Regions from separate parts of the Thermosipho sp. (in: thermotogales) genome, predicted to be linked through region 2. Evidence: predicted binding sites of a transcription regulator. Region 2 holds the regulator's gene; the other holds the start of a gene.
What was found. Region 2 encodes HrcA, which represses chaperone genes, less so after heat shock. Its sites were predicted from a motif close to ATTAGCACTCNNANNNTNNGAGTGCTAAT; they were not measured.
Positions count from the first base shown of each region.

Region 1: the regulator HrcA is predicted to act here: its motif matches at 818-846, upstream of JG780_RS06495 (ATP-dependent Clp protease ATP-binding subunit).

Region 1 is NZ_JAIHAP010000030.1:6,229-21,563, reverse strand. It holds partial or broken gene JG780_RS06500 (GAF domain-containing protein) at 1-649, opposite strand, end outside; gene JG780_RS06495 (ATP-dependent Clp protease ATP-binding subunit) at 873-3,239, shown strand; gene bcp (thioredoxin-dependent thiol peroxidase) at 3,316-3,768, shown strand; gene JG780_RS06485 (CPF_0552 family protein) at 3,851-4,120, shown strand; gene JG780_RS06480 (DUF445 domain-containing protein) at 4,147-4,713, opposite strand; gene JG780_RS06475 (DUF445 family protein) at 4,829-5,260, opposite strand; gene JG780_RS06470 (pseudouridine synthase) at 5,328-6,071, shown strand; gene galE (UDP-glucose 4-epimerase GalE) at 6,072-7,046, shown strand; gene JG780_RS06460 (UvrD-helicase domain-containing protein) at 7,057-10,182, shown strand; gene JG780_RS06455 (PD-(D/E)XK nuclease family protein) at 10,179-13,199, shown strand; gene JG780_RS06450 (hypothetical protein) at 13,310-13,861, shown strand; gene JG780_RS06445 (DegV family protein) at 13,885-14,760, shown strand; gene JG780_RS06440 (HU family DNA-binding protein) at 14,794-15,072, opposite strand; gene JG780_RS06435 (shikimate kinase) at 15,208-15,335, opposite strand, start outside.
Region 2 is NZ_JAIHAP010000002.1:61,697-77,031, forward strand. It holds gene galT (galactose-1-phosphate uridylyltransferase) at 1-708, opposite strand, end outside; gene JG780_RS01035 (glycogen synthase) at 723-2,180, opposite strand; gene JG780_RS01040 (MBL fold metallo-hydrolase) at 2,186-2,815, opposite strand; gene JG780_RS01045 (sigma-54 interaction domain-containing protein) at 2,835-4,520, opposite strand; gene JG780_RS01050 (secondary thiamine-phosphate synthase enzyme YjbQ) at 4,523-4,933, opposite strand; gene JG780_RS01055 (D-alanine--D-alanine ligase family protein) at 4,930-5,868, opposite strand; gene JG780_RS01060 (cobalamin-dependent protein) at 5,865-7,505, opposite strand; gene JG780_RS01065 (NAD/NADP octopine/nopaline dehydrogenase family protein) at 7,507-8,586, opposite strand; gene JG780_RS01070 (2-hydroxyacid dehydrogenase) at 8,622-9,581, opposite strand; gene JG780_RS01075 (glycerate kinase type-2 family protein) at 9,589-10,812, opposite strand; gene nadE (NAD(+) synthase) at 10,802-11,677, opposite strand; gene dnaJ (molecular chaperone DnaJ) at 11,658-12,797, opposite strand; gene JG780_RS01090 (nucleotide exchange factor GrpE) at 12,803-13,393, opposite strand; gene hrcA (heat-inducible transcriptional repressor HrcA) at 13,408-14,421, opposite strand; gene JG780_RS01100 (MFS transporter) at 14,557-15,335, opposite strand, start outside.

The DNA of each region.
Region 1 (15,335 bases), on a different contig from region 2:
TTTTGAAGTTTTTAAATTTTTTATCTCCTATTTTTCCATAAATTATATTAATTGAGCCATCAATCTTTCTAATTCCAACGACTAATGAGTCAATTATATTTTGACTGGAAAGAAAATTAAAGAAATAATCTACAAGTTCATATGTTGAAGTATCCGAGGTTGTTAAATTAAAAAATTCTTCAGGAATTTTATAAATAGAACTTATTAATTCATCTGTATATTCCTTAATATTTGATATTATGTTTGTAATCATTAACACAGAATAAACACTTACTATACTCTTTTCCCTTCTAAGTTTGATTTTATAAAATTCATTTGAAAGGAAAATGGTAGTTTCATATTCAAAGAGTTTTTCTTCAAAGTTTACTCTAAACTTTTCAAAAAATTCTTTTAAAAAAGGATATTTATTAATGTAGAAATTTATCTTTTCAAAAGAAAAATTTCTAAAATCATTTACATCTATTCCATGCTTTTTTAATAGTTCCATTAATGGCTTGTCACAGTATAAAATTCTGGAATTTTTCCAGATTATAACGTTAGAATCTTTCCTTGCAGTATTATAAATAAGTTTTGTTAATTTTATAATTCTAGCAATATAAAATAGTAATGAAATTAAAACGAAGGTTAAAATAAACAAAAAGATCAACATTATTCTTTCCCCTTTTAATATATAATATTGATCCTTCCCAATAATTTTTATTTACCTTTTAAGTTATAGTTATTTACTCAATTAATATTATATCACAAAAACCATATTTTTCTTGTTGTTACTTTTGTTAACAAAAAATTTACATTAAAATTTTGAACTCCTCCATATGTTATCAGTCTAAATATATGACTGATAAAAGAAAAATTTTTCGGAGGTGAGATATATGAGATATTTAGATGAAAGGATGCAAGAATTAGTCCAGCAAGCAGCAGAACGCTTATCTCAAAGAAGGCAGAACCTGTTAAAACCCGAGCATGTACTATATGAAATTCTTCAAGATGAAAACATTCAAAAAATATTTGAAGCTTTAAATGTACCTACTGAAGAAATCGAAGATAGGTTAGAAGAATTAATTGAAAGCCAATATGGGGTTTACTACGGTTCATCTTCTGGTGTTTATATGTCAAATGAGCTATCTAGGATTTTTGAACTTTCAAGAAAAGAAGGTAAGTTATTAGGTTCAAGCAAAGTATCACCAGTTCACTTTTTGTTAGCTGTTCTTAAGGATGCTTCAACTCAATGTGCAGCTATATTATCAAAGTACAATGTAACTTATGATTCGGTTTTAAAAGCGGTTAAAGAGCTAGCAGACTCTGGAGAAATTGATGGTGAAGGAAATGTATTAGCAAAGTATACCACTGATTTAACAAAGCTTGCAAAAGAAGGTAAACTTTCACCAGTTATTGGAAGGGAAAAAGAAATTGAAAGGGTAATTGAAATTCTTTCAAGAAAAACAAAGAACAACCCAGTCCTTATTGGAGATCCAGGTGTTGGAAAAACTGCAATTGTTGAAGGCCTTGCTCAAAGAATTGTTGAAGGTAAAGTTCCTGAGAAGCTGAAGAATAAAAAAATATTAATGCTTGATTTAGGGAAAATGCTTGCAGGAAGCAAGTACAGAGGAGAATTTGAAGAGCGTTTAAAGAAAGTAATGGAAGAGATTAAGAAAATGAAAGATAATGTTATTCTTTTCATTGATGAGTTACATACCATTGTTGGAGCAGGTGCAGCAGAAGGTGCAATGGATGCATCAAATATGCTTAAACCAGCACTTGCAAGAGGAGAACTTCATGCCATAGGTGCAACTACACTTGAAGAATATAGAAAACACATTGAAAAAGACAAGGCTCTTGCAAGAAGGTTCCAACCAGTACTTGTTGAAGAACCAAGTGTAGAGGAAACTATAGAGATATTAAAAGGATTGCGCGAAACATATGAAAAACATCATGATATTAAGATAACAGACGATGCTATTGAAGCTGCTGCAAAGCTTTCAGCAAAGTATATCCAGGACAGATTTATGCCAGACAAGGCAATAGATTTAATAGATGAGGCAGCTGCAAAAGTAAGTTTGAAAAATAGTGATCCAAAATTGACTGAGTTGAAAGAAAAAATAAAATCTTTGAGTGAAAAAATAGATGAACTTACGATTAATTCACAGTATAAAGAAGCTGCAGAGATGAAGCAGCAAATGTACAAAATGCAGCAGCAATACGAAGAACTCGAGAAAAAGTATGGTTCAAGAGAAGTAACACCTGAAACTGTCGCAAAGGTTGTAGAATCTTGGACTGGAATTCCAGCTACAAAGATGATGGAGTCTGAAAAAGAAAAATTATTAAAATTTGAAGAACTAGTCCATCAGAGAATGGTAGACCAAGAAGAGGCTGTAAAAGTAGTTGCTGATGCAATAAGAAAAGCAAGAGCTGGTATAAAAGATCCAAATAGACCAATAGGAACATTCTTATTCCTAGGACCAAGTGGTGTTGGCAAAACTGAACTTGCAAAAACAATTGCTGAATTACTCTTTGGCTCTGAAAACGCACTCATAAGGATTGATATGAGTGAATACATGGAGAAACACTCAGTTGCAAGACTTATAGGTGCACCTCCAGGATATGTTGGTTATGATCAAGGTGGTCAATTAACCGAAGCTGTTAGAAGAAAACCATATAGTGTGATACTCCTTGATGAAGTAGAAAAGGCACATCCTGAGGTATTCAATGTACTCTTACAAGTCTTTGATGATGGTAGACTTACTGATGGTAAAGGTAACACAGTTGATTTTAGAAATACAATAATAATCATGACAAGTAACCTTGCAAGTGATAAGATATTGAGAAAAGTAGAAGCTGGAGTTGATTTTGAAAAGATAGAAGAATCTGTACGTGAAGATTTAAAACACTACTTTAGACCAGAGTTCATAAATAGAATAGACCATGTAGTGATATTCAAGCCATTGACAAAAGAGCATATGAAAGAAATTGTAGAAAAATTAGTTGCAAGGCTTGAAAATAGATTAAAAGAAAAGAATTTAAAGATAAAACTTACAGAGAAAGCAAAAGAATATCTAGCAGAAAAAGGTTACGATCCAGCATTTGGTGCAAGACCACTTAGAAGGTTAATAGAGAGAGAAATTGAAACACCACTTTCGGTAAAAATAATTGCTGGAGAAATTGCAGAAGGAGATATTGTTCTAGTTGATGAAGAAAATGGAAAATTGATTGTAGAAAAAGAAAAAGAATTGACAAAATAGAATGTGGCTCCAAGTAGGAGCCACTTTTTTTTATTTTAAAATTGAAAGTGGTATAATAATTTCAGGAGGCGAAAGTATGGAAAAAGCAAAGAATTTTTGTCTTCCTGACAAAAATGGTAAAATGCATTGTTTGGAAGATTTTAAAGGCAAATGGGTTGTATTGTATTTTTATCCAAAGGATAATACTTCAGGTTGCACAAGAGAGGCAAAAGATTTTTCGCAGCTAAAAGAAGAATTTGAAAAGTTAGGAGCAGTTATTATTGGTATAAGTAAAGACAGTCCAAAATCACATCAAAAATTTGTTGAAAAACATTCTCTTTCTATTCTTCTTTTAAGTGATGAAGCTCACAAAGTTATTGAAGATTATCAGGCTTGGGGTAAGAAAAAGATGTATGGAAAAGAATATTTTGGAGTCATTCGTAGTACCTTTTTAATTAATCCAGACGGAAATATAGTAAAGGTTTGGAGAAATGTGAAAGTAAAGGATCACGCAAATGAAGTTTTAAAAACTTTAAAAGAACTTTTATAATGGTATAATATTATTGATAAATAAAATAACGTGTATTTTGATTAATTTTGTGAATTTTTGCACTAAAAAAGGGGGTGTTTTTATGACAGATATTACTGTAAGAACTGTTATGGCAATTTTAATTGATAACAGGGAAAAGGCAGCAACAAAAGTTCAAGAACTTTTGACAGAATATGGATGCTATATTAAAACAAGATTGGGATTACATGAAGGTGTTCCACAATATTGTTCAAACTCAGGACTTATCATATTAGAACTTGTTGATGATGAATCAAAACATGAAGAACTCAAAGAAAAGTTAAATCAAATTCCAGGCGTAAAATGTGATTTAATGAGATTAAGGTTTAACTAAAATTTAAGCCTCGGGTTTTCCGAGGCTTAAAATATTATTTGAAAGACGCTTATAAGCATTCCAAGTGGTATTCCAAAAATTTCTACGTATCTTAATTCTCTTCTTGCAAGTTTTAGTGTGACTTCTTCCATTTCTTCCAAAGAATAGCTTTCTATCTTTTCCTTTATTATTTCTTTGAAAGATATTTTTTCAAAGAATTTTTCAACTAAACAAATTATTCTATTTTCATATTTTGTAAAAATATCTACTAACAATTTTTCTATGTCTAGACCAAGATAGTTTAATAGTTCTTTTATGTCTATTTTTCTTTCTAATATATTTGAAACTTTTTTAACTGTGAAATCAAAGATATTGCTTTTTAGGTTGTGGATAAGATTTTTAAATTGCTCAAATGTTAAAAGATCTTCTATCTTTTTATTGTTAATCTTTTGTTTTATAATTTGCTTTAAACTGTTATAGATTTCACCTTTTTGTTGTATGTCGTTTTTAACATCATTAAAGAATTTATCAATCAATGGTTCAACAAAAGAACCTATAGGAATAAGTGGAATTTTAATTTTTGAAATTAGAAATTCTTTAACTTTTTCCTTCAAAGAATCATCTATAAAATTATCAATGTTGTTAATTAAAATCTCTGATGTGTCAATATTGAGTTCAGATAAACTTTTTTCCTTTATTAAATTCCAGAGCTTTTCCTCGTCAATTTTTTCAAAAATGGCTTTTGTTATCTTTTTTTTCTAATTCTCTGTCGTTTGTTATATTCTTTAGTGGTGGTATTACTAGTTCTTTTGAGTTTGGAAATTCAATTATAGAATTTAAAAAGTTTTCTTTGTTTTTTTCTATAAACTCACGCAATGACTTTGGATTTATAAACTCTTCTTCTATTATCTTTGAGGTGCTATTTGCTATTTCATCCCTTTTTTTTGGGATAACTCCTTGAAGTCCAAGAATTTTTCTTTTCGGATTAAAAAGCATCCATATTGCAAGGATATTTGTAATATACCCAACAAGCCCTCCTATTGACAAAAGTCCAATTATTTTAAAGGCAAAGATATTAGAATTTGTATATATATTGTAACTTACTATGTAAGTTAAAAGTAGAATCCAAAATAAAATATCTTTTGCAAGCTTTTTAATCATATAATTCCTCCTTTCAAATAAATTTTAGTGTATATTTAATTTTTTTCAAGTCTTTAATGATAAAATAATGTTGAAGGGAGATGAAATTATTAAATTACAAAAGTATTTGCAAATGTGTGGATTTGCAAGGCGAAAGGCGGATCAATACATAATTGCGGGTAGAGTGACAGTTAATGGAAAAGTTGTTGACAAACCTTGGTTTGATGTAAAAGATGATGATATTGTAATGCTTGATAATAAAAAATTAAAGATAAATCAGAAATTTGAATATTACGTTCTTCATAAGCCAAAAGGCTATGCAACAACTTTATATGATCCAAAGCAGAAAAAGACAATTAAAGAATTGATAAAACATATAAAAACACCAGTCAAGCCCGCTGGAAGGCTTGATAAAGACGCGACGGGAGTTTTGATTTTAACAAACGATGGTAAATTAATAGATATTCTCACAAATGCAAAGTATGGAGTAAAAAAAGAATATATAGTTAAAGTTTCTGGCAGTGTAAGTTTTAATGATTTGTTGAAGTTAAAGAAAGGAATATACGATGAAAGGGATTTTTTAAAACTTGAATATTTCGATATTTTAGAAAAAGGTTTTGATTATTCAATTATAAAAGTAGTGCTTATTAAAGGTAAAAAACATGAGATAAAGAGACTTTTTAAATCAATAGGTCATAAAGTGCTTGAGCTAAAAAGGATAGCACATGGACCTATATCTATTTCAATTGTTCCAAATGAAGGAGATTTAACTAAATTAAAGGGAAAAGATCTAGAAAGACTTTTAAAGCTAAAAAAGGGGGAGGAAAAATAAATGACAGTACTAGTTGCAGGTGGAGCAGGCTACATAGGTTCACACGTTTGTAAGATGTTAAGAGAAAGGGGATATGATGTTGTAGTAATTGATAATCTTTCTCATGGGTATAAAAGTTTTACAAGGTATGGAGAATTTGTTCTTGGAGATATTTCAGATGAAAATTTATTGGACCTTGTATTTAAGACGTATAAAATAGATGCGGTAATGCATTTTTGTGCATATATAGAAGTGGGAGAGTCTGTTGTTGATCCTAATAAATATTACCAAAACAACGTTTCAAATACTCTTACTTTATTAAATTCAATGTTAAAGCATGATGTTAAGTACTTTATTTTTTCTTCTACTGCTGCTGTATATGGAATGCCACAAAGAATACCAATTAAAGAGGATGATCCAAAAATGCCAATTAATCCATATGGTAAAAGTAAATATATGGTTGAACAGATCTTGGATGATTTTGATAGAGCATACGGTTTAAAAAGTATAAGGTTTAGATATTTTAACGCAGCGGGTGCAGATGAATCATTAGAAATTGGAGAAGCCCATGAACCAGAGACTCACCTAATTCCTTTAATTTTAGATGCTGCACTTTCTGTAAGAGATAGTATAAAGATTTTTGGAACGGACTATGAAACAAAAGATGGAACTTGTATAAGGGATTTTGTTCATGTAAATGACTTGGCCGATGCACACATTAAAGGCCTTGAGTATTTGATTAGTGAAAAGAAAACCGATTATTTTAATCTTGGAAGTGGTTCTGGATTCTCAGTTCGTGAAGTTATTGAAAAAGTAAAAGAAGTTACAAACGTAGATTTTAAAGTTGAAGAAGTTGATAGAAGACCAGGAGATCCAGCATACCTTATTGCAGACAACACAAAAGCAAGAAAAATACTTGGATGGGAGCCAAAATACGATCTTGAAAAGATTATTCAAACTGCATGGAATTGGCATAAAGTTTTAAGGAAAAAGTGAGGCGATATTTATGTCTGTATTAGAAGAAATTAGAAAGGATATAAATAAAAATTATTTTATATCCGCATCAGCAGGAACTGGAAAGACATTTACAATAACAAATTATTATGTGGAGATACTGAAAAAATATGAAAAAGAAAATTATCCAGAGATAGTTGATGAAATTGTAGTTGTTACTTTTACAAGAAAAGCGGCAGCAGAAATGAAAGAAAGGATTGTGAAACTTGTCAACGAAGAATTTTCACAGTCTAAAAATAAAGAGTATTGGTCAAAAGTGAAAAATAATTTGTCAAGAGCCATAATCTCTACAATAGATAGTTTTTGCCAGAGAATTTTAAGAGAGGAAAATATTAATGCAAAGATTGATCCAAGCTTTTCTATAATAAGCAATGCAAAGATGGAAAAATACATTGAAAGAGCTGTTTTTTTAACGTTGAGATATGTATTTCAGTTGTTTGATTTTGATGAAGTTAGTATAACTTGCAATATACCTAGTGAAAGAAAAAAGCAGATTAAAAATTATCTTGAAATTTTAAAAAGATACAAAGATGAGATAAGAAAATTGTTTGTAAATGAATATAAAGATCTTAACAAATTTATGGAAACTTTGAAAGATGTTCTTAAACATTGGAGAGCTGAGATGAAAAGGGCCTCTGTGCCTGAAAAGTTGTTTAGTATTGATGAAATAAGGTCAAAGAGTCTTGAAGTATTTAAGTACATGCTTCTTATTTCAAAAGAGATATATGAAGGATATACAATAGATAATTTTGAATTTGATTTTAAGGCGGTCCTAGAAAAGACATTGGATTTTCTTGAACAAGATGAGATGAGAAAAAAATATCAAAAGAAATTTAAGTACATCATTGTTGATGAATTTCAGGATACAAATTATCTACAAAAAGAGCTTTTTGATAAACTTCATGGGGAGGATAATTATTTATTCTATGTTGGTGATAGAAAACAATCAATTTATAGGTTCAGAAATGCAGATGTCTCTGTGTTTTTAGAAACTCAAAATGAATTTGAAAAGCGTGGAGAAAAAGTCCTTGCACTCAAGGAAAATTACAGATCTAATTATATCTTAGTAAAATACTTTAACTTTATATCCGAAAAAAAGATATTTAGCAAGACTATAATAAAAAATTCTAAAAATGAGGAAGTAGATGAATTTGAAGTGTTTAAGACGATCTCTCCAGATTTATACAACAAACTTTGGTATAACAAAGAATTTGATGAATCAATTCCTATGAGAGTATATGATGGAGAGATTCCAGCTTTAAAGGATAAAAATTCAAGAATAAAATACGTGTTGGTTGATAATGGTGGTAAAAATAAAAAAGAAAGAGAAAAAAGTGAAGCATTGGTTGCAGCGTATATAATAAAAAATCTTGTTGGTAAAACTATGACTGTAAAAGAAAAAGATAATTATGTAAAGAGAAAGATAAAGTATTCAGATTTTGTTATTCTTAGATCAACTCTTAGTAATCAAGAAGAGGTATACAAGAATGTTTTTAAAAAATTTAATATTCCACTTCACGTTGTTTCAAGCAAAGGTTTTTTCGAAAGGCTTGAAATAAAGGCGCTTTTAAATGCTTTGTATGCTGTACAAAACCCAAATAATGATTTTTACTTTACACAATTTTTCTTTTCACCACTGGTTCTTGGAAAGTTTGGAGATTATGTAAAGATTGTTTCAAAAAATACTCAATTAAAAAAAGAGGGAATTTCAGATGAATCTCTTTTTCAAACAGCTAAAAAGATTAAATTTGATGATGAAAAAGTAAATAAAGCAATTGAAGTGCTAGCGAAATACTCACAACTTAAATACTTTATTAGGCCTGCTGAAGTTTTAAAAGGGCTTGTAAGAGAGCTAAACTACTTTGAAAAACTAGTCTATTTTGAAGATTTTCAAAACGCAATATTAAATGTAAAAAAGCTTATTTTAGATGCATCAGCTATTGATCAGATGGCAGAATCGTTTTCACAACTTGTAAAGTTAATTGAAAAACTTTCTTTGGAGAATGAATCTGAAGCAGCAACGGAAGATGAAAATTCAGATAGTGTAAAACTTATGACAATACATGCATCAAAGGGACTTGAATTTAAGATAGTGATTTTGGGGGATATTTATTCAGAAGAGAAAAAATCTAATAGAAATGTAATGTTTTCAAAGGAAAGAGAAACGACATATTACATTTTAAGAAAATTTTTTGATGATTTAAAACAAGAAACAAAGCATGATGAAAGAATCTTTGAGGCAATAAAGGAATTTTACAAAGATGGAGTATACGACAAAACAGAAGATAGAAGAAAGCTGTATGTTGCTATTACAAGAGCCTCTGAAATGTTTATACCGATTATATTTAAGGACTCTAAAGATAATACATTGGCAAATTATCTGAAACTTTCAGATCAGGAAAAAGAAGAATTAAAGGGGTTAATTGGTGATTTTGAGGAAGTAGAAATTGACGTTGAAAAAGATATAAATTTTGATGAAGAAAGTACAAAGCAAGTATTTGAAAAGAAGGATATACCGCAAGTGCACCTTAAAGACTTAAATGGACTGGCGTATAAGTCTTATATTTCACCGACTACTTTGTATGGATATCTTGGAAATGAGAAAGAGGCAAAAGAAGAAGATATTTTACTTTTATTTGATGAAAAAACTTCTGAAGGTTCAGATATACACAGAAAACTTTCTTCGGTAAATACTATTTCTCAATTAAGATACCTTGAAGAGGAAAAGATTTTAAAAGTGAAAATTTCAGATAAGTTGGAATCACTTTTTAAAGGAGCAAATGTTATTTCTGAGTGGAGAGTTGTAAAGCCATTTTTTGTAAATGATAGAAGATACATGCTTTTTGGAATTCCTGATAAGGTTTTATTTAAAGGCAATAAGATATATGTTCTTGATTTTAAAAACGTTGACTTTAAAAACTCAAAAAATATTGAAAAATACAAATTTCAAATAAAGTTTTATATGTATCTTTTAAAAGATTTTGGTGCTCCAGAAAAAGGATATATTATTTCTACAAAAACGGGAGAATTTATAGAAGTTAGCCTTGAAGAAAATTTTGAAGAAAAAATAAAAGCTGCAATTGAAAATTTCGAATCTTGCAAGAAGGTGAAAGTATGAAAAAGGCCATAGTTGTTAATATAGATAATGGTCATTTTGATTATATGGCTAATGAAATGCTAAATTATTATGATCCATTTTCATTTTTATTTATTGGGCCCACTGGATATTATGTTAGACAGATATCAGATAAATTTTCTCAGAAATTTGGTAAAGCTATTAACAGAGATGCTTTTAGAGTTATAAATCAGTACGTTGTAGAAACTCTTCTTAGAAATAATATGGATGCGGTATTCTTTGATAGGGATTTCTTTAAAGCTTTTATAGCACAAAAGATAGAAGAGTATGAAAATTCAGCCATTGATGATGATAGTTACAGAGAGTTTATAAAAATTGTTTCAAAGTCAAAGGGAATTTTAGAATACATTCTTGATTTATTTGAAAAGGCATGGGAAATGCGAAACTCAACTTTTGAAAAATTACCGCCCTATTATATGGAGATTAATGAGCTTTTAAATGTTGAAAGTAACGTTTCAAGACTTGTTAATGAGTTGTTAAAGGATATAAGTTTAACTCTTCAAAAGAGTGAAATAGTATATGACTCAATTACTTCGTATAAATGGTACGTTGAAAATGCAAAGTTTGTTGAATCAAAACGAAAAACACTTGTTGTAAGTGGTTTTTTTGATATAACACCTATCTTGAGACAGGTTTTAAAGGAAATGTTTAATCATTTTGAAGATGTTTATTTTTATGTATGGAGAAAAATAGATGATAGAGCTTTTAGTCAACTTGATATGATATATGAATTTTTAATCGAAAATGGATTTGAGATTGAAGATTGGAAAACAGAAAAATTAAATTTAAAGGAGAAAACAGAAGTAGTTGGATACAAGAATGTTATAAGTGAAATTGTTAATGTTAGTGGAAAAGTGAAAAAACTGATTCTTTCCGGGGTAAATCCTTCCGATATTGCTATAGTTGCTCCTAATATTCAAATAGCAAAACAAATTGCAGAAAAATTAGATGAAATGAAAGTTCCATTTAATCTTTCGATGAATGTAAAACTTTCAGAGAGTAAAGTAGTTAAGATGATTCTACAACCATTTAAGACAAAATATTTCGGGTATGATTTAGAAAATATCTTTGCAACTTTAGAAACACCATTTGTAGATACATTAGGGCTTACAATGGATGAAATTGAATCATTGTTTAAGGAATTTTCTATTGAAGAGGGAGATTTTTCAAAAAGTATAATAGAAAAAATAAATGAAAGAATTAAAGAATTGGAAAATGTTGAAGATGAAGATGTAATGCAGCAAGTAGAAGAAAAGAAAGAAGAGTATTTAAAGTTTTCAAAGGTATTAGAGAATTTATTTGGTTTGTTTGAAGAGATAGATAAAAATATAAATGGTGATTTTCTTGTCTTTCTTAAAAAATTTATTAAAGAAAAATTTTTGGATAAATTTGAGGTTTTTAATAATGAGGAATATATAAGCATAATCCAAGAGGAAATTAGTGCTCTGTACAAATTTTCTGAAGTTATAGATAACCTCTTGCAGTACAACATGGGTAAAACCTCGTGGAGGAATATGTTTAAAATTTTAACAAGTATTGTAAATGCTGAAAACTACAGGCTTTCTCCAAGAAAGGAAAATGCAGTTGATATAGTGGATGTTCAAATTGCCCGATTTGTAGAAAAAGAATACAAATTCTTTGTAAGTGCGGTAGATGGTGTTTATCCTAGCTTTAATGTTAATCCGCTTATCTTGCAAACACTTTCAGAACCAAACAAATTGAAATCTTTTAATGAAGAAGTAGAAAGGCGAAATTTTGTACTTTCACTTATATTTTCTTCTCATAACTATATTTCGTATCCTAAGGCTACACTCTCAGGTGATCCTGTTGTCCCATCTATATACGCAGCAGAATTTGGAGAAATTAAAGAAGAAAGTGATGAAAGATATATTTTGATTGATCCAGAGATGATCTTTTCTGAAGAGGATAAAAGGATATATGAGGCATATTTTGGAGAAAATAAATTGATATTAAATGAAAAATTTAAAAGTGATGCGGAGATAAAAAGGTTAAGTCATAGCAGAATTTCAGATTATGTAAGCTGTCCATTATATTATTATTTTAAACATGTTGCAGGAATAAGGTATTATAGCCAAGATAAATCAAATCTTTATAAAGGAATATTGTATCATAGGGTGCTGAAAAATTACTTTGAAAAAGAGATTTCATTTAATAAAGAAAAGATAAAAAATTATGTAGAAGAAGCATATGATGAAATATATAAAGAGGAATTTGATAGGTATAAAATTCCAAGAGAAATAAATATAGAAGAGTTTACTCAAAAATTAGAAGAATTTATCGAAGGACTTTTCAGTGAAAGTTATCTAAAGATTGGAAGAAAAATTTTAGAGATTAAGGCAATAAAGTCTTTGGAAGAGGTGTATAAGACTCATAGTTTATTTAATAGAACTGTGGAGTTTGAAGCAAGGATTGATAGGATAGATGAACTTAAAGAAAATTATACAAATTTTGTTGGTAAAAAAAGTTCTGAAGTTAGTGATAATATGGAAAAAATTGACAAAAAAGCTTATGCAATAGTTGATTATAAAACAAAAGTTATCGATTATAAATTAATTGAACAATTATTATTGTATGATTATGTAATAAGAGAAAATAAAGGTTCTTATATTAGCCTAGGTGAAGCAGATTTTGATACTTATCTAGTATTTTTAGGTATAGATGATAAAAAATCTTACTTTTTAAAGAGAGAAGACAATAGTTTGTATATTAAAAGAAAAGGTAAGGCAGCTGGCTTTGATAAAGTAGATTATAGCTTTTTTAAAGAGTGGGTAGAAAGTATATTGGATAAGATTCTTTCTGGCGAATTTAAACCAATTTTTGTAGAAAGAGAATTAGAACCATTTTTGAATTATTTGGTAAAGAATAATTTTGAAGTTAATACAAGTAAAGAAAAAACATGTACAGGGTATTATAAGTGCGAATATTCTGAGGCTTGTGGGGGATTTGAAGTATATAAAGATATAAAATTAGTCAAGTAATTTTTTTCTTTAATGTTAACACAAAAGCACAAAAAAATTAAATTATTGTTATTTATGTCTTTTGTTGTTATAATTTAATGTAACAGTTACATATAGTAGGGGGGGTATAAATGGAAGAACTTTTATGTGCGGAAAATGTTGCAAGAATTATTACAAGGCTTAAACCTATTGATTTTAAGTATGAGGAGCAATATAAGAACTTTTTTGACGTAATAAACATTTATCTTACAACAAAAGATGAGGAACTTGCAAGATACATTCTTGATGAAGAATTTGAAGACTTATTTGAAATTTTTAAAAAAATTATTTGTAAAACGAAATTTTTTAATTTTATAAATCCGACAAAAAGGGTATTTTATAAAACATTTGATATTGGTGAGAGAAAAGTGAAGATATACTTGAATACTCATTTTCATGTAAAACACAGAAATAAAGTCTTTTATTATTACATACTACCTGATATGAGAGAATGGAATGAAAAGACTTTAAAACATTTTCATAGGCTGGGTAATGATATATTAAATAGTAATCTTCCGCCTGATCAATCAGAATTTAGGATAGTAAATGTTATTAAGGGAAAGATTATTAAAGGTTGTAATGTGAGCTATAAGTATCATAGGGCGATTTCATCAGTTGTATATGAATCTTTTTCTAATGTCTGAGAGATAGAAAGTAGGTGAATTTTATGGAAAAAATAGGAATTGTAGTTGATTCTGGATGTGATGTGGGAAATGTTGATTATCCCTTAAAGGTGGTTCCATTAAGAATATTTGTAAATGGAAAAGAATATAACGATGGAGAAATTGATGAAGAATTTTTGTTTGAAAACTTAGATGGAGAAGTAAAAACTTCACTTCCAAATCCAGAAGCTATTAGGCAGGTTATGCTTGATTTTATAAATGAAGGTTATAAAAAGATAATAACTTTTAACATTTCAAGTAATTTAAGTGGTACATTTAATCTTTTTAGATTGATTAGCCAAGAGCTAATGGAAAAATTTGATGATGTAAAAATAGTAAATATAGACACACTTAATATTTCAGTAGGTTCTGGCCTTATTGTGAGAAAATGTATTGAATACATACATTCTGGTAGCTTATTTGAAGATGTTGTAGAAAAATCAAAAGAAGATATTGAAAAATCAAAAGAAGATATTGAAAAATCAAAAGTTTTTTATGTTATTCCAACACTTAAATATCTTGCAAGAGGTGGACGAATAGGTAAAGTTAAGGCAATGCTCGGAGAATTTTTAAAAATGAAACCAGTTATATCTGTAAATAAAGAAGGAGAATATTATACGGTTACAAAGGCTCATGGTTTTAAAAAATCTATTAATGCAATGTACGAAGAGTTTTTAAAATTTGTTTCAAACAAAAAATTTATTTCGATTGTTGCTACAACTGGTAATAGCGAAAGTGTAAGGCGAATAAAAGAAAGTTTACTTGAAAAAATTAGGGATATCGAAAATTGTGTTAGAGCTTTTGAATCAGAAGTTTCAACAGTGCTTTCAGCTCATACGGGACCTGATTTGGTTGGAGTTGCGGCTTTAATATTAGATTAAAAAAAGGTGCCCTTCTTGGGGCACCTTTTTTCATTATTTGTTTACTTTTTCTTTTAATTCTTTTCCAGGTTTGAATTTTGGAACTTTTCTTGCAGGAATTTTAATTTTTTCTCTTGTTCTTGGGTTTACACCTGTTCTTTCTTCTGCTTTTCTTACTTCAAATGTTCCAAATCCGATAAGTTGAACTTTTTCCCCTTTTGCTAATGCATCGGAAATTGATTCAAATACTGCATCAACAACTGCTTTGATGTCTTTTTTCTTTAATTCAGGAATCTTTTCAGCGATCATGTTAACAAGTTCCTTTTTACTCATACCTTTTCCCTCCTCTTAGTTAATGGTGATAAGTACGATAATAATATATCATTTTTGGTGTATCAATTGCAAATAGTTTATTTATAAGGCTTTGTGAAACATTATAATGAAAAAACGAGAAATAAGACAAAATAATCATTTTTTTAAGTTTTTTCTGTAAAAATCGTCAATAATCTTTGAAATATCGAATTTTGTCTTATTCTCGGAAGAAATTACCAAATCTGCCTTTTGTGAAAATATAGAATGCATCTCTTCAAAGATTA
Region 2 (15,335 bases):
CGGAGCAATCCATACTTCAAATGGAAATCTTGAAGCATATGGTGCAAAAGCAATAAAATCCTCATTTTCTTCAACAATCCTACGGTTTTCTATTTTTTCTTGAGAGATCATATCACAAAATACACATCTTTCCTTATAATCATAATAGTCTTTTGCTCCGTTTAACTCCTCCAATACCCTTTTTGGAACACTTGGAATTGCAATAATTTGACTATGTGGATGAGGAAGAGATGCCCCACCAAGTGCACCATGATTTTTAAATATCAATATATACTTTAATCTTTTATCTTCTCTAAGTTGTCTAAACCTTTTTACATATGCCCAAACAACTTCTTCTGCCTGTTTGTCATCATACAATGCAAAAGTGCTGCTGTGCTCTGGTGTTTCAACTACTACTTCATGATATCCAAAACCAGCCATTGCATCATACATACCATGTCCATATTTTTCGATTTCTATATCTGGATTAACCGCTGGAAACTTATTTGGAACAACTCTTACCCACCAACCTGGAGAATTAGGTTCTGTATTTTCTGGTCTAAAAGCAAAAATTTCTGGTGGTGTGGTGTGCTCATTTCCATAATCAAATGGACAAAAACCACCTTTTGCTTCTTCCTTTGGAACTGTAAAATCGTGTGGCCTTTTTGCACGCTCAGTTGCAATAATAACCCATCTTCTTACAACTGGATCCTTTCTATATTCTGGCATATCTAAATCCTCCCTTAACGTCTTTTATTCAAAGCTTTATTGTATATCTTAACGTATTCATTCGCCGATCTTTCCCACGATAAATCTGTTTTCATAGCATTTTCAATCAATTTTTTCCAGTGACCCTTTTTGTTTTTGAAAAAGTCAACTGCCCTTGCAACGGCCTTTAGTAAGTATGCCGAATCATATTCCTTAAACCCGAATCCATTTCCTTTCATAGTTTCTTCATCATATTCCATAACCGTATCTGCAAGCCCTCCAGTATACCTAACAACTGGAATAGTACCATACCTTAAGCTATACATTTGACCAAGACCACATGGTTCATACCTTGAAGGCATCAAAAACATATCGCTTGAAGCATAAATTTTTTGAGCAAGTACTATATCAAAAGTAATGTTTGCAGACATTTTATCAGGAAATTCCTTTTCAATCTCTTTAAACATTTCTTCATACTTTTTATCACCTGTTCCAAGAAGTACAAATTGAACGTCCATATTTAAAATGTATCTTAAAACTTCTGATAAGATATCTAACCCTTTTTGATCAACAAGTCTCGTAATCATACCAATAACTGGAACGTCATTAGTTTGTGGAAGATTCAATTCTTTTTGAAGCATTTTCTTATTTTCATATTTTTTCTCAATCTCTTGTAAGCTGTAATTTACATAAATTCTTTTATCCGTTTCAGGATTATATTCATCATAATCTATACCATTTAATATTCCATACAAATCAGAACTCCTAAGTCTTAATACTCCATCCAACTTTTCACCGTACTCTTTAGTTTGAATTTCTTGAGCGTAAGTTGGACTCACTGTGTTAATAACATCAGAGAACAAAATCCCACCTTTTAAGAAATTAATTTTTCCATAAAACTCAATACCATCAATGTTATATAGATAATCAGGTAAACCTGAAAAATTCATATATGAACTATCAAAAATTCCTTGATAGCCAAGGTTATGTATTGTTAATAGTACAACAGTCTTTGAAAAAAACTCATCATCTTTATACAATGTCTTTAAATATACTGGCACCAATCCCGTTTGCCAATCATTGATATGTAAAACATCAACTTTTTCCCCGAGCACTTTTAATGCTTCAAAAACAGCTGCAGAAAAGTATATTGCCTGTTCGGCCAAATCAGGCCCTTCATATACTTGCTCTGCAGAAAAATAGTAATCATTTGCAATAAGGTAAACAGGAATTTGTGTTCCAGGTATAAATGTTTGATAAATATCAAATTTTTCATCCGTTTTTAAATATGGAACACTAATACTTTCTTTTATCTTTCTTAGACTATATGAAAACTTTTCTGCATTCTTTTCTACGATCTTATGCTTTGGCATTATAACAATTGGTTCAACTGAAAATTTTTTAAGATATTTTGGTAAAGCCCCTACAACGTCAGCAAGTCCCCCTACTTTAGCAAATGGATATACTTCATAAGAAACAAGTGCAACCTTCACGGTTTTCACCTCCAATTTTCCAAAAACACCCCACTATCGTGAGTTAAAACCAAATAATCACATTTATTAACCATTTCTCTAACAAATCTTGCACAATCGTCATCTCTTAGCATTCTCATTATATCATAAAACTCTACTCTAGTCATAACAATATCTCCTGCAAAAAACACCTTTCCCATATTTTCTGTATCTACAACAAAAGAACAATGCTCCTTTGAATGCCAGGGTGTATGATACACATTAATTTTATCAAATAATATATCACCATCCTTAAATGTTTGGAACGCATTCCAAGAGTCTATAATCATCTTGTATTGCTTTCCAACTATCATACCAAATTTCTCGTAATTCTTCTTTAAAAAGTTTTCATGCAAATGAACCGTAGCGTTTTTAAAAAAGATGGAGTTATAAGCATGGTCAAGGTGAAAGTGGGTAAGTACAATATCTGTAATATCTTCAGTCTTTAAATTTCTTTTTTTCAATTCCTCCTCTAAAATTGAATGAGTTACATAATCTCCAGGTTCTATAAGAATTTTTCTATCACCATCTTCAAGCAATACAATGGTAGAAAATGTCGCTTTTGCTCTGCTTGGAACACTAATTATTCCACCCTCAAGTAGTATATCCATTTTCATAGCATGGCCCCTCCTTTTTCTAAATCAAACCATATTTTTCCATTTTATAGTACAAAGTCCTCAAGCTTATACCTAACTTTTTTGCTGTCAAATTTCTATCACCTTTATTTTCTCTTAATGCAGCTTCTATAACCTTTCTTTCAAAATCTTCCACAAGTGATTTTAAAGATCCCTCATACTTAGTTTGATTAGTATTTTCCAAAAAGAGTGTTGGAAAATGTCTTTTATCTAAAACATTTTCAGTAATTGACATATTAATTATTGCTCTGCCAATAACATTTTCTAGTTCTCTAACATTTCCAGGCCAATCATATGACTTTAAATATGAAATAGCATTATCAGTAATTTTTGTAATATTTCTTCTATACTGATTGCTTATCTTCTTAACAAAGTGATTTGCAAGTTCATCTATATCTTCTTTTCTCTCCCGAAGCGGTGGAATAAATATTGGAAAGACATTTAGTCTATAGTAAAGCTCCGATAAAAATTCCCTTCTTTTAAGCATTTGTTCTAAATCCATATTTGTAGATGCAATTATTCTTACATTTACCTTTTTTATTCTATTTGAACCAACTGGAATGAATTCACCGTTTTCAATAAACCTAACAATTTTTGCCTGTAACGAAAGAGGCATCTTACCAATTTCATCTAAAAATAATGTACCACCATCTGCTTCTTCGATAAGTCCGACCTTTTCTCCTTTTGTGCCCATAAAGGCATCTTCTACATATCCAAATAATTCAACTTCAAGCATATTTTCAGGAATCGCCGCACAATTAACCGTAACAAATGGCTTATCAGATCTATTACTTGCATTATGAATCGCATGTGCAAATAACTCTTTTCCTGTACCACTTTCACCCCTAAGTAATACCGTTGCAGGGGTCTTAGCAACTTTTTTAGCTTGCTCTTTTGCTATTAACATTTTTTCACTTTGACCAATAATATCATCAAAAGTATATTTTGCCTTTATATGTCTTATATACCTTTTTACAGCTTCAAGCTCTTTAGTCAAATTTAAAATCTCAGAAACATCATGAACAACAGCAACACTCCCACGAAATTCACCTTTAACAAAAAGTGGTAAAGCATTTACTATAACCTCTCTTTTTGACGGGTAAACCTTTAACCTTGCATTATAAATTGGCTTTTTAGTTTTAGAAATCAGCATATGAATACTTTCACCTTCAGCAATATCTACTGTTGCAGGTTTTCCTATAACATCTTCAGGTTTTAATCCCGTAATTTTGGTGTAAGCTTTATTTACTAAGACTACATTTCCATTTTCATCAGCAACTGATATAGCATCATATGTAGAATCAATTATTGCCTTCAGCCTTGCCTCAATTTGATGAAGATTGGTAATTTCCTCTGCAAGTTTTCGCATGCTAGTTATATCTCTAAATACTGCAACAGCACCAACAACATTATCATTTTCATCTTTTAAAGGCATTCTAGAAGTAATAATTATGTTATCTCCAACATTTTGTACCTCATCAACCTCTGGAATACCTGTTCTTACAACTATATGGAGTCTTGTATTTGGAATAACTTCAACCACATGTTTTCCTAAAAAACCATCTTTCAAATTTAAAAGACGCACGGCCATCTTGTTTATATACAAGATCCGTGCGTCACTATCAACTATTATTACACCTTCAATAATAGATTCTAACACAGTTCTATAAAACTTCATTAGTTCCATAATTATTCACCAATAACCTTCACAACTACTCTTTTTCTTCTCTGTCCATCATATTCGGCGTAAAAGATCTGCTCCCAAGGCCCAAGATCAAGTTTCCCGTTTGTAACAGGTAGCACCACTTGATGGTGTGTCAAAATCCTTTTTAAATGTGCATCTCCATTGTCTTCGCCAGTCCAATGATGGTTATAATCTCCAACTGGTGCAAGTTTTTCAAGCCACTCCCATATATCTTTGTGTAAACCCGATTCATCATCATTTACAATTATACCAGCAGTTATATGCATTGCCGATACAAGACAAAGTCCCTCTTTTATACCGCTTTTTTTTACAATCTCCTCAATAGTATCTGTAATCCTTATGAGTTCTTTCCTTTTTTTAGTATTAAACCAGAGATATTCAGTGTAACTCTTCATTTAAGTCCCCACCTTTCCATTGATATTTCTAAAATTTTCAAAATTAAATCATCATATTCATATCCTGCAGCTTTCGCCATTTTTGTTATGTCTGAATATACTGGAACAAGCTGAGGAGCTGAATTAACTTCCAAGAAGTATATCTCATCATCCCTAATTCTAACATCCATTCTTGCATAATCTCTAAGATTTAATACTCTAAAAAGTTTTTTAGCATAAAATTCAAGTTTTTCTTTTACATTATTTGAAATTCTTGCAGGGCATATATAATTAGTCATCTCACCATAATTATGCTTTACATTGTATGAATAAAATCTTTCAAGTCCTTCTGGCAGCGTCGAAAAATCTATCTCCAAAATTGGCAAAACTTCTAAACTATCTCCATTTCCTATTATACCAACACTTAACTCTGTACCATCAATAAATTCTTCTACAAGTGCTGGTTGTTTAAACTCTTCATGTATATACTTTACCATTTTTTGTAGAGCTTTTAAATTATCAACTACGCTATCTTTTGAAATACCACGTGCACTTCCTTCACGTGGTGGCTTTACTATAAAGGTGCCATTATCTATTTTTTCTGGAATTTGTCCTAGATCATATACATAAAATCTTGGTGTTGGAATGTTATAATGTTGCATAATTATCTTAGTAGTTATTTTATCAAGGCACAATGAATGTGAATATGCATTTGAAGAAGTGTATGGAATATTTAACAAATCTAGGAGAGCAGGAACATGAACTTGTATTGTTTCCTTTCCACCCTTATTTGAAAGGTTATACACAAAATCAAAACCTTTTATTTTATTGATAAAATTCTCATCAAATTGTACTACTTCACAATCATATTTTTTAGACACTGCATTTTTTACCGCCTCAACCATTCTTTTTTCTTCATCATTGATATTCTTATCACAAACAATTGCTATCTTCACATTCCCGCCTCCTTTCTTATAATTTCCAACCTCTTCTCTTCAGTAAGTATTTTACCATTTTCATCCACAGCATAACATGCACCATCTATAATTTGCGTTTCAAACCTTCCTTTTGCAACAGACATACCTTTTAATCCTGGAGCATCTAAAATCCCTAGCTTTACTGCATTATATATTACTTCAGGTTCTATCAAAGGATCATCAAATCCTTTTCCAATTTGCTTAATTGCATCAATTATCATCATAGCTTCATTCTTTAACACTTCCACTCTATTTCTAATCGATTTGTCTTCCAGAAAATCGGGAAGGCCATTCATCGCATTCCTCATTGCCTGTTTTACCATTTTTACACTTTCTATGATTTCTTTACTAGTAGCACGCCTTATTGCTTCTGAATAAGAAACCACATGAATTATGTCAGGCTTTAAATACATTCCATAAAACATGGTACTTACAAGCTGCCCCATTGCAGAATGTTCATCAGCAGGGAATGATAAAAGTCCAGTTCTTATCATAGTATACGAAGTAAAGGTTTCGTCCTCCAAAGTTTCAATCAATTGCTTTTTTGCAATCTGCTTTGCAAGATCAAATTTTGGTGAAAGACCTGGTGGTGTACTCAACATGTATTGCGCAACATAATGTCTTACTCCTAACTTTTTAGCATTGTATGCTGCAAGATAAAACGTTGCAACTTCTATTGCATCATGTGCATACCTCAATGACCATTGGTGAGCTTCATTTATTTCTACTGGAACATTATTTTCAGCATTCCATTTTATTGCTTCTTGATTTTCCTTTATTGCTTCAAGCAATGGTCTATCAGATCTTCTATCAAGATCGGAATACCATGTTAAAGGTATAGCTGCCCATGCGTTATTAATCGTTTCTTTAAGTAATTTGGAAAATTCAACCAAATTTCTTGTTCCAGAATAACATCTCATTAGTGGATAATTGCCTGTTCTTGAAGCATTATAGAGTCTAATAAAATCTTCTTTCGTCCTAATTGGTGCCCCACCTGCACCGTCTTGTTTTCTATCCATCTTTTCAGGTTCAAAAAAATACTGCTGACAATTTTGGTCAGGTGCAAGTGAAATAATATCAAGTAGGCCAGATTCAGCAAGAATTCTTATATGCTTTTCCGTTTCCTCTAGACTTGCAAGCCCTATATGATGCCTAATAAGAGGATAAGGCCTTTTGTAAATTATTCTCTCAGGTAAAAACTGTGGAGGTATTTCTTTTTTTTCCTTATCCTTTTTTGCGTTCCTGAGCCATAAAATAACTTCGTCAATGTCTTGTGAACCATCAAAAATTTTAGAAATAAACTCAAATTTTCTTGCAACAGCTGCCGTTTCAACTGTTCCACCAAATATGTAAACCTTATCAAGTAAATTCTTTTCTTTTATCATTTTATAAAACTCATTTAAAAGCTTTTCAAGTGCTTTGGGATCAAGTCTGTATGAAATAGCAACTATATCTGGATCACTCTCTACAATTGCACCAACAAATTTTTCTAAAGGAACTGCCCCACCAAGGTAAATTGATTTATAGCCCTCTTTTTCTGCAAGCTTTAAAAAATTCAAGACACCAGCAACATGTACACAGCTACCTATCGAACCACCTAAAATCTTCTTCACCATTTCACACCCCCTTGTATATCAGATTCTTTATCTCATCAAGGCTTAATTTACTAATTCCTAAACGTTCCAAGGTCCTACCTTCTCTATAAAAATCACGCCCCATCATTATTGAAGACAGGTAAATAATAGAATCTATCGCGGGAGTATTTATACCTAATTTTTTTGCCATTTCAGATATTGGAACAAGGCTCATAGGCACATCTTCAAATATATATCTATTTTGAAGACTCGGCGGTGCGATAATTCCTTGGTAGCCAGCATTGTTATGTATAGCTTCATACAAGTTGTTACCTAAAACATCGTATGCATAATTTAACCAATCTTTTGCCGTCATTGGCTCAATTCCAAGTGTTCTTGCAACAGAACATCTTTCTGCATCTATCTTTTCTAGAACTCTTGCAACTGAAGGAGTAATACCTTCAAGATAAAATTCAAACTTTCCAAACGTGCTTTCAACACGTCCGGAGTTAAGAATAAGAGTTGCTGGATGAAAAACCGCACCAATGTTATTAAAACTAGTATAAATTATAGAATCCACTACCTGAAACTCGGGGACTATATCTTCAATAACCTTTTTCAATTTTTCATTTTTTGTCGATGGAATTGCAGAAATTGGAACAGCATTTTTAACCCTAAATATGTGAGAAACTCCAGGATTGGAAGTTCTAGAGGCAAAAAGAAAGGTCTGAGTCTCTGCTATTATAACATCCTTATCTACCCGATTCTTTCTAAATATGTTATAAAACTCAAGTGCACCAAACGTTCTACCTGGATTTAAAATAAAAATTTGACCATCTTTTACGTATTTTGAAACTTTTTCCGCAATATCTGCATGTGCAAAAGCTGGAACAACGATCATTACTAATTCTGCATCTTTTAAGGCTTCTTCCAAGTTATTTGTAACATTCTTTATTTTTACGCTACCAGTAATTTCTCCTTCCAATTTAATAACTCTAGATTTTATAAAGGATGAAATTCTTTTTAAGCTTCTGTTATATAAAGTAACAGCAAATCCCCTCATAGCTAAAAAACCAGCAAGAGCAAGTCCTCCGTTTCCTGCTCCAATAACTGTAATGTTCATTTTTATCCCCCCTAAATATAAATTTGTTTTAACAATTAATACATCAATTCGGGATCTACAGCTGTTTTTGGAAAACCTTTTTTCAGGAATGATTCTATATTTTCAAATAGTTCATCTATTCTTCCTTGCTGACCCTCTATTGTAAACCCTCCAACGTGTGGAGAAAGAACTACATTTTTGAACTTATGGATTGGAAAATTAAAAGGTAAGATAACTTGTTCATCTTTTGAAGGATACTTATACCAGACATCCGATGCAAAACCTCTTAATATGTTCTCATTAAGCGCCTTAAAAAGTGAGTATTCATCTATCAATTCTCCTCTTCCAACATTTATTAAAAACTTTCCTCTCATTTTTTCAAACATCTTTTCATCGATAATTTTGTAAGTCTTTTCAGTTAAAGGTAGTGCAAGATATATTACCTGTGCATCTGATATTGCTTCTTCTATTGAAGTTACAATCCTATCAAATCCTGCTATTTGTTCTTTGCTTCTTTTAAAACCTGTTATATGACAATCAAAACCTTTTAAAAGCTTTGCAAGATGTCTTCCAATAACCCCAGTCCCAAGTATCGCTACATTTTTTCTTTGAAGTGAGTACCAATAATCTTCTTCCTTAAATCCTACGGCAAAGCCATGCCATATTCCCTTTTCAAGGTCGTTGTGAAATTCTACTATTCTTCCAAGAAGAGCAAGGGATAAAGATAGCGCACGTTCAGCTACCATCTTTCCGTTACCGTGCGAATTTGAAACAATTATATTCCTTTCTTTTATCTTTTTCCATGGAAGTTTATCTGCACCAGTCCAAGGAATAAAAATAGCTTTTAATTTTTTTGCTTTATCTACTTGTTCTTCAGTCAAATATCCAGTAACTATTATTTCCACATCTTCTAAGACGTAATCTATATCTTTTGGAGTATACCATTCAATCTCATTAAACTCTTCCATCTTTTTTCTAAAATAATCAGTTATCTTTGTTAAAACAAGAGCCTTCATCACATTATCACCCCTTGAGTATAAATCCTATATCATTTAAATTTGTTCCAGTTGGCCCCGTTATTAAGAGATCTCCAGAAAGTTTTAAGGCATTATAGGTATCGTTATTTAAAAGAAATTCATTTGGATCATTCGAAAATTTTCTCACCTTTGAGATAGTTTTTCCATCAACAATTGCCCCTGCAGCATCCGTTGGACCATCTGTTCCATCTGTTCCAACACTTGCAATAACCACATCTTTCATATTTTCTATTTCAAGTGCTGCTGAATAACAGAGTTCTTGATTTCTTCCACCTTTTCCGCTTCCTTTTACCTTTACAACAGTTTCTCCACCAAAAATAATACAATATGGTGTTTTTAATTTACTACTTTTTGCTATACTTGCAATAAATTTTCCAGCTTCTTTTGCCTCACAATCAAGTCTTGTAGTTAAAACAAGTGTGTTTAAATTATACTTTCTTGCATGTTTTTCTAGAATATCACATGCTATATCAATACTCCCTATTATGTAATGCTCTACATCAATCTGCTTGTTGATTTTTACATCTTTTTTTAAAACATTAATTATATTTTCATTAAAATCTAAATTGTACTTTTTAATTATTTTGTAAGCATCTTCAAAGGTACTACATGCTTCATATGTTGGACCTGATGCAATGTACCTTAAATCATTTTCAAGTACATCTGATAAAACCAATGTAATTACCTTTGATTTAACAAAATTTAAAAACCTTCCACCTTTTACTTTTGAAAGTCTTGAGCGAATAGTATTAATCTCCTTAATATTTGCACCACTTTTTAAGAGCTGCGTCGTTACATTTTTTAAATCTTCCAATGAAAGTCCATCTTGCAATAGCTCAAAAGTAGATGAACCTCCTCCAGATATTAAAAACAATAGGATATCATCTCTTGATAATTTTGAAAATTTTTCAACGGCAAATTTTGTAGCAGAAAGTGAGTTTTCGTCTGGGATAGGGTGCCCTGCTTCAAATATATCAAAATTTTCAATATTTCCAAAATTATATCCATATTTTGTTATAACTATTCCATATTCTATATCCAATACATCACTTGCAGCCTTTGCCATCTTCCATGCTGCTTTTCCAATTGAAAGAACATATACTTTCTTATCAACCCTTAGTTCTTTTAACTTTTCTTTTACTAGCTTTTCAGGTTGGATATCTTCTAAAGTATCAAAAAGTAGCTTTTTTGCTAAAGTTTTAAGTTCCATATAAATCATCTACCATGCTTACATTCCTTAATGAATTTCTCTTTTTTCCAATTTGATAAAGCCTTTTTACTAGTTTAACCTTTTCAGGGTCTTCATCATCCAAACTTTTGTTATTTAGTAGCTTATCTAATATCCTATCAAGAGTAGAATAATCAAGCCCAAATATTTCTTCATCGCTAAGTCCTGGAATTAAATCTGGTGAAGCTGGTTTCATAATTATTTTTTCAGGGACATTCAATTCTTTTGCAAGCTCGTATACCTGAGTTTTATAAAGATGCAAAATTGGCTCAATATCTGTTGAATCATCTCCCCACTTTACATACAACCCTGTTAAAAATTCTGTTTTATTAGTAGTTCCAACAACAGCGTAATTTCTTCTCTCAGCCTCTTTGTATAGATAAACCATTCTCACCCTATGTTTTGCCCTATAGTAGCTTATACCTTTTAAAAACTCTTCATCATCGATTCCTTCTATATCAAACTCAAAAGGATCGCCTTTTTCTTTATACTTTTGCCATCTTCTCTTTGCAAAATTTTCCTTTACCTTCCATGGCACAAAAAATGCTGGTGGGTAATATTTATAAATGCCAAGTGCTCGAAGAATCTTTGTAATATTCTTTATTTCATATTCAACTCCAAAGTATTTACAAACAAAAACAGCATCTTTAACTGAATCTTTAGGACTATCTCTTTCAGGCAAAATAAAGCACTTTATCTTATCCCTATCAAATGCTTTTACAAGAAGTGCTAAAACTACTGCTGAATCAAGTCCTCCACTAACTCCAAGAACTACTCCTCTAAAATTATATTGTGCAACTGTCTCTCTTAAAAAATTAACAATCTTTTCACTCTTCTTCGTCAACATCCTTTCCCCTCAATTTCGCAATTTCCTTTAATAACTTTTTCTCAGAGCGAGATACTCTTTTTGGAATCTCTACTTTGATCTTTAAAATTAAATCTCCCCTTCTTCCCGTTCTCATATCTGGTACGCCTTCTCCGTATACATAAATGTTTTCTCCATCTTGAACTCCAGATGGTATCTTAACTTCTTTAACTCTACCATCTGGCATCTTAATTTTTACTTTGGTTCCAAGTATCGCTTCAACATAATCTATTTTTATCTCCTTTATTAAATCATTTCCACGTCTTTCAAAATCAATATGTCCTGTAATTCTTACATTTACATATAAATCGCCATATCCACCACCGTTATACCCTGCATTACCTTTACCTTGAACTCTAATAACGGTTCCGTTGTCAACTCCAGCTGGAATTTTTACTTCCACTCTATGTCTTTTTCTTATTCTTCCACTGCCACCACATACATGACATGTCTCTCCAGGGATCTTTCCTGTGCCACCACATTGATTACATGTGTATTGATTTACAATAACTCCAAGAAACGTTCTTCTTTCTTCTCTAACTACCCCTGTTCCATGACATTTCGGACAGCTTACCCATCCACTTCCTGGCTCTACCCCTTCACCATTACAATGACTACATACCTCATACCTATCGTATTCAATTGGGATAGTTGTTCCTGTAAATACCTGCTCAAAAGGCACATCAACGGTTATATTTATATCTTCTCCGCGTTTTGCTCTTCTTTGTTTTTGTCTTGAAGATGTTCTTTGATCACCAAAGAATATGTTAAATATATCGTTATTAATAAAATCACCAAAGTCTTTGAATATATCTTCAAAACCACCAAAACCACCAAAGCCACCAAAACCGCCTCCACTACCAGCGTTTGGTGGAACATCACCTACATATCCGAACCTATCGTACATTGCTCTTTTTTCAGGATCAGAAAGAACCTCGTATGCTTCTTGTATTTCTTTAAATTTTTCTTCCGCTTCTTTTCTATTTTGATGATTTCTATCTGGATGCCATTTTTTTATTAATTGTTTATATGCCTGCCTTATTTCTTCTTGAGACGCATTTCTTGAAACACCAAGAATCTCATAATAGTCTTTTTTGGCCATATATTTCACCTCCTAGGCTTAATCGAGACCTTTACCTTCACAGGTTTTAGAACTCGTCCATTAAATTTGTAACCATCTTCCACAATTTCAACAATTGAATATTCTTCATTTTCTTCATCCTCAACTCTTTCTACAGCCTCATGCTCAAACGGGTCGAATTTATCTCCAACTTTAATTTCCTGCAAACCAAGTCCTTCTAGTATTTTAAATAAGTTTTTGTATATAATTTCCATTCCCTTGAAAAATTGTGTTTTTTTAGTCTCATCATCAACATTTTTAAATGCTCTTTTAAAATCATCAATTATAGGAACTAATTTTTCTACAATTCTACCAATTGTTGAAATAGAAATTTGTTCCTTTTCCCTTGCAACATCTTTTTTATAATTCTCAAATTGAGATTTTAAAATTCTAGCGTAATTTTCAAATTCTTTTAACTGATTTTCAAGTTCCTCAATCTTTTTTGATTGTTCATCAATTATTTTTTCTAAATCTTTTTCCTTTCCTTTTTCTTTCTTTTCTTTATTAGCATCCTCTTTAACATTTTCAACTTTTTCATTTTCAATCATTTTTTCTTTTTTCATTTCCTTTTTTTCCATATCTTCCACCTCCATTATTCAACATTTCTTGCAACAACAGTAAAGTATTCAGTTAATCTATTCACTACATATTCCACACTATCGAATACTCTGTTGTAATCACTAAATTTATCAAAAATAACAGCTATTTTTCCAACTTCTCTGTTAAATACAAAGTACGGCATTATCAAAATTGAATACTGCTCAAAATTTTTAATATTATGCTCTTTTCCAATGAATATGCCTTCTCCAAGTTCAAAAATCTTAGAATAATATTCTTCATTTGTTGAAAATCTAACAATCTCTTTTAATTTGTCTTCATCGAATCTTTTTGCATTAACAAGATTAAAAACACCTTCTGTAATATATTCTTCATACTTTTCAGAAGCTATCTTTTCTGAAAGTTCAATAAATTCTTTCAGCCTTCCTCCAACCCATGAAAATCTTTCAACAACCTCTCTCAGTTTAGCCCTAAATTCACTAAGCAAAATTCCATCAAGACTTTTGTTTAAAAATTCTTCTATTTCTTGAATATTGTAAATTTCTGAATGCTGAATTGGAAGAACTGATGTAAGTCCAAGTTCGGTAATTATATTAACAATGGAAAAGTTTTTAGTAACTGGTGTTAAAACAACTCTTCTAATTCTTAAATACATAGGATTAGGTTTTTCAATTATAACAAAAGCTTTAACGGTGGTTGCAAGTAGCTTTGCGGCACCTTGAATAATCTTATCCAAGTCACCTATTGGAAAATCTATACTAACGTCTATAGAACTTCCTGATTTCTTTGTTTCTTTTCTAAGTTTTAATATTTCATTTACGTAAAATCTTAAACCTTTATCTGTCGGGACTCTTCCCGCAGAAGTATGTGGCTGAAATACGTATCCAAGATAATCTAATTTTCTCATGTCATTCCTTACAGTTGCACCACTCCACTCAAGATTTGTAGATTCTAAAATTTTCTGAGAACTTACTGGGGTTCCAGATTTCACATATTCTCTTACAAGACAATATAATATCTGCTCTTGCCTTGTAGACAATTCTTTCATTTTCTCACCCCACTTATCAGCTATCTTATCACTCTTTATCCTTGTCTGATAATAGTATATCATAAAACGATTTTACAGTCAAATAAAATAAAGGCTCCAATATGGAGCCTTTATTTTAAAAAATATTACCTTTATTTAATTTACCGCTTTATCTTTTGTCTCTACTCCCAATACAAGAGTCATAACCGCTGCAAATATAGCAAACAAAGAAACAAATGAAAGAGCTGCTACTATAGATTTGTCAACGAAATAACCGGTAAAGTACGGCGCAATAATTCCTGCTATTCTTGCAGTTGCACCTGCAACACCATTTGCAGTTCCCCTAAATGAAGTTGGAAATAGCTCAGGAGTATATGCGTACACAAGTCCCCAAACTCCCAAAGTGAAGAATGAAAGGATCAATACTATAAACAGAAAGCTCAAATTGCCAGTTGCAAGTAGCAATAGGAAAGAAGATAAACCCATACCTATGAAATATGTTGCAAGAGTTTTTTTACGTCCCCACTTTTCGATCAAATAAGCAACTGAAAGATAACCTGGAAGTTGTGCGAGATATACAAAGAATGTATACCATTTTGCCTTTGTAATAGTTATCCCTAAACTTGCAATAAATATCTTTGGTGCCCATGAAAATAATGCATAATATACAAAACTAACCACAAACCAAGATATAATAACTAAAATCGTTTGTTTTATATGTTCTTTTCTAAAAAGTCCACTGAAAGTTACCTTTACTTTTTCTATCTCTTCAATATTTTCAGGTACTTTGTTAAAAATCTTTTTTAAACCTTCAACCCCTCTTTTTTCAAATATATATTTTGGAGTATCTTTTTTTCTAAAAAACGGAATTAAAGAAATAATTCCAATTGAAAAAATATAAAAATCCCATCTCCAGCCTAATTTTTCGCCCAAAG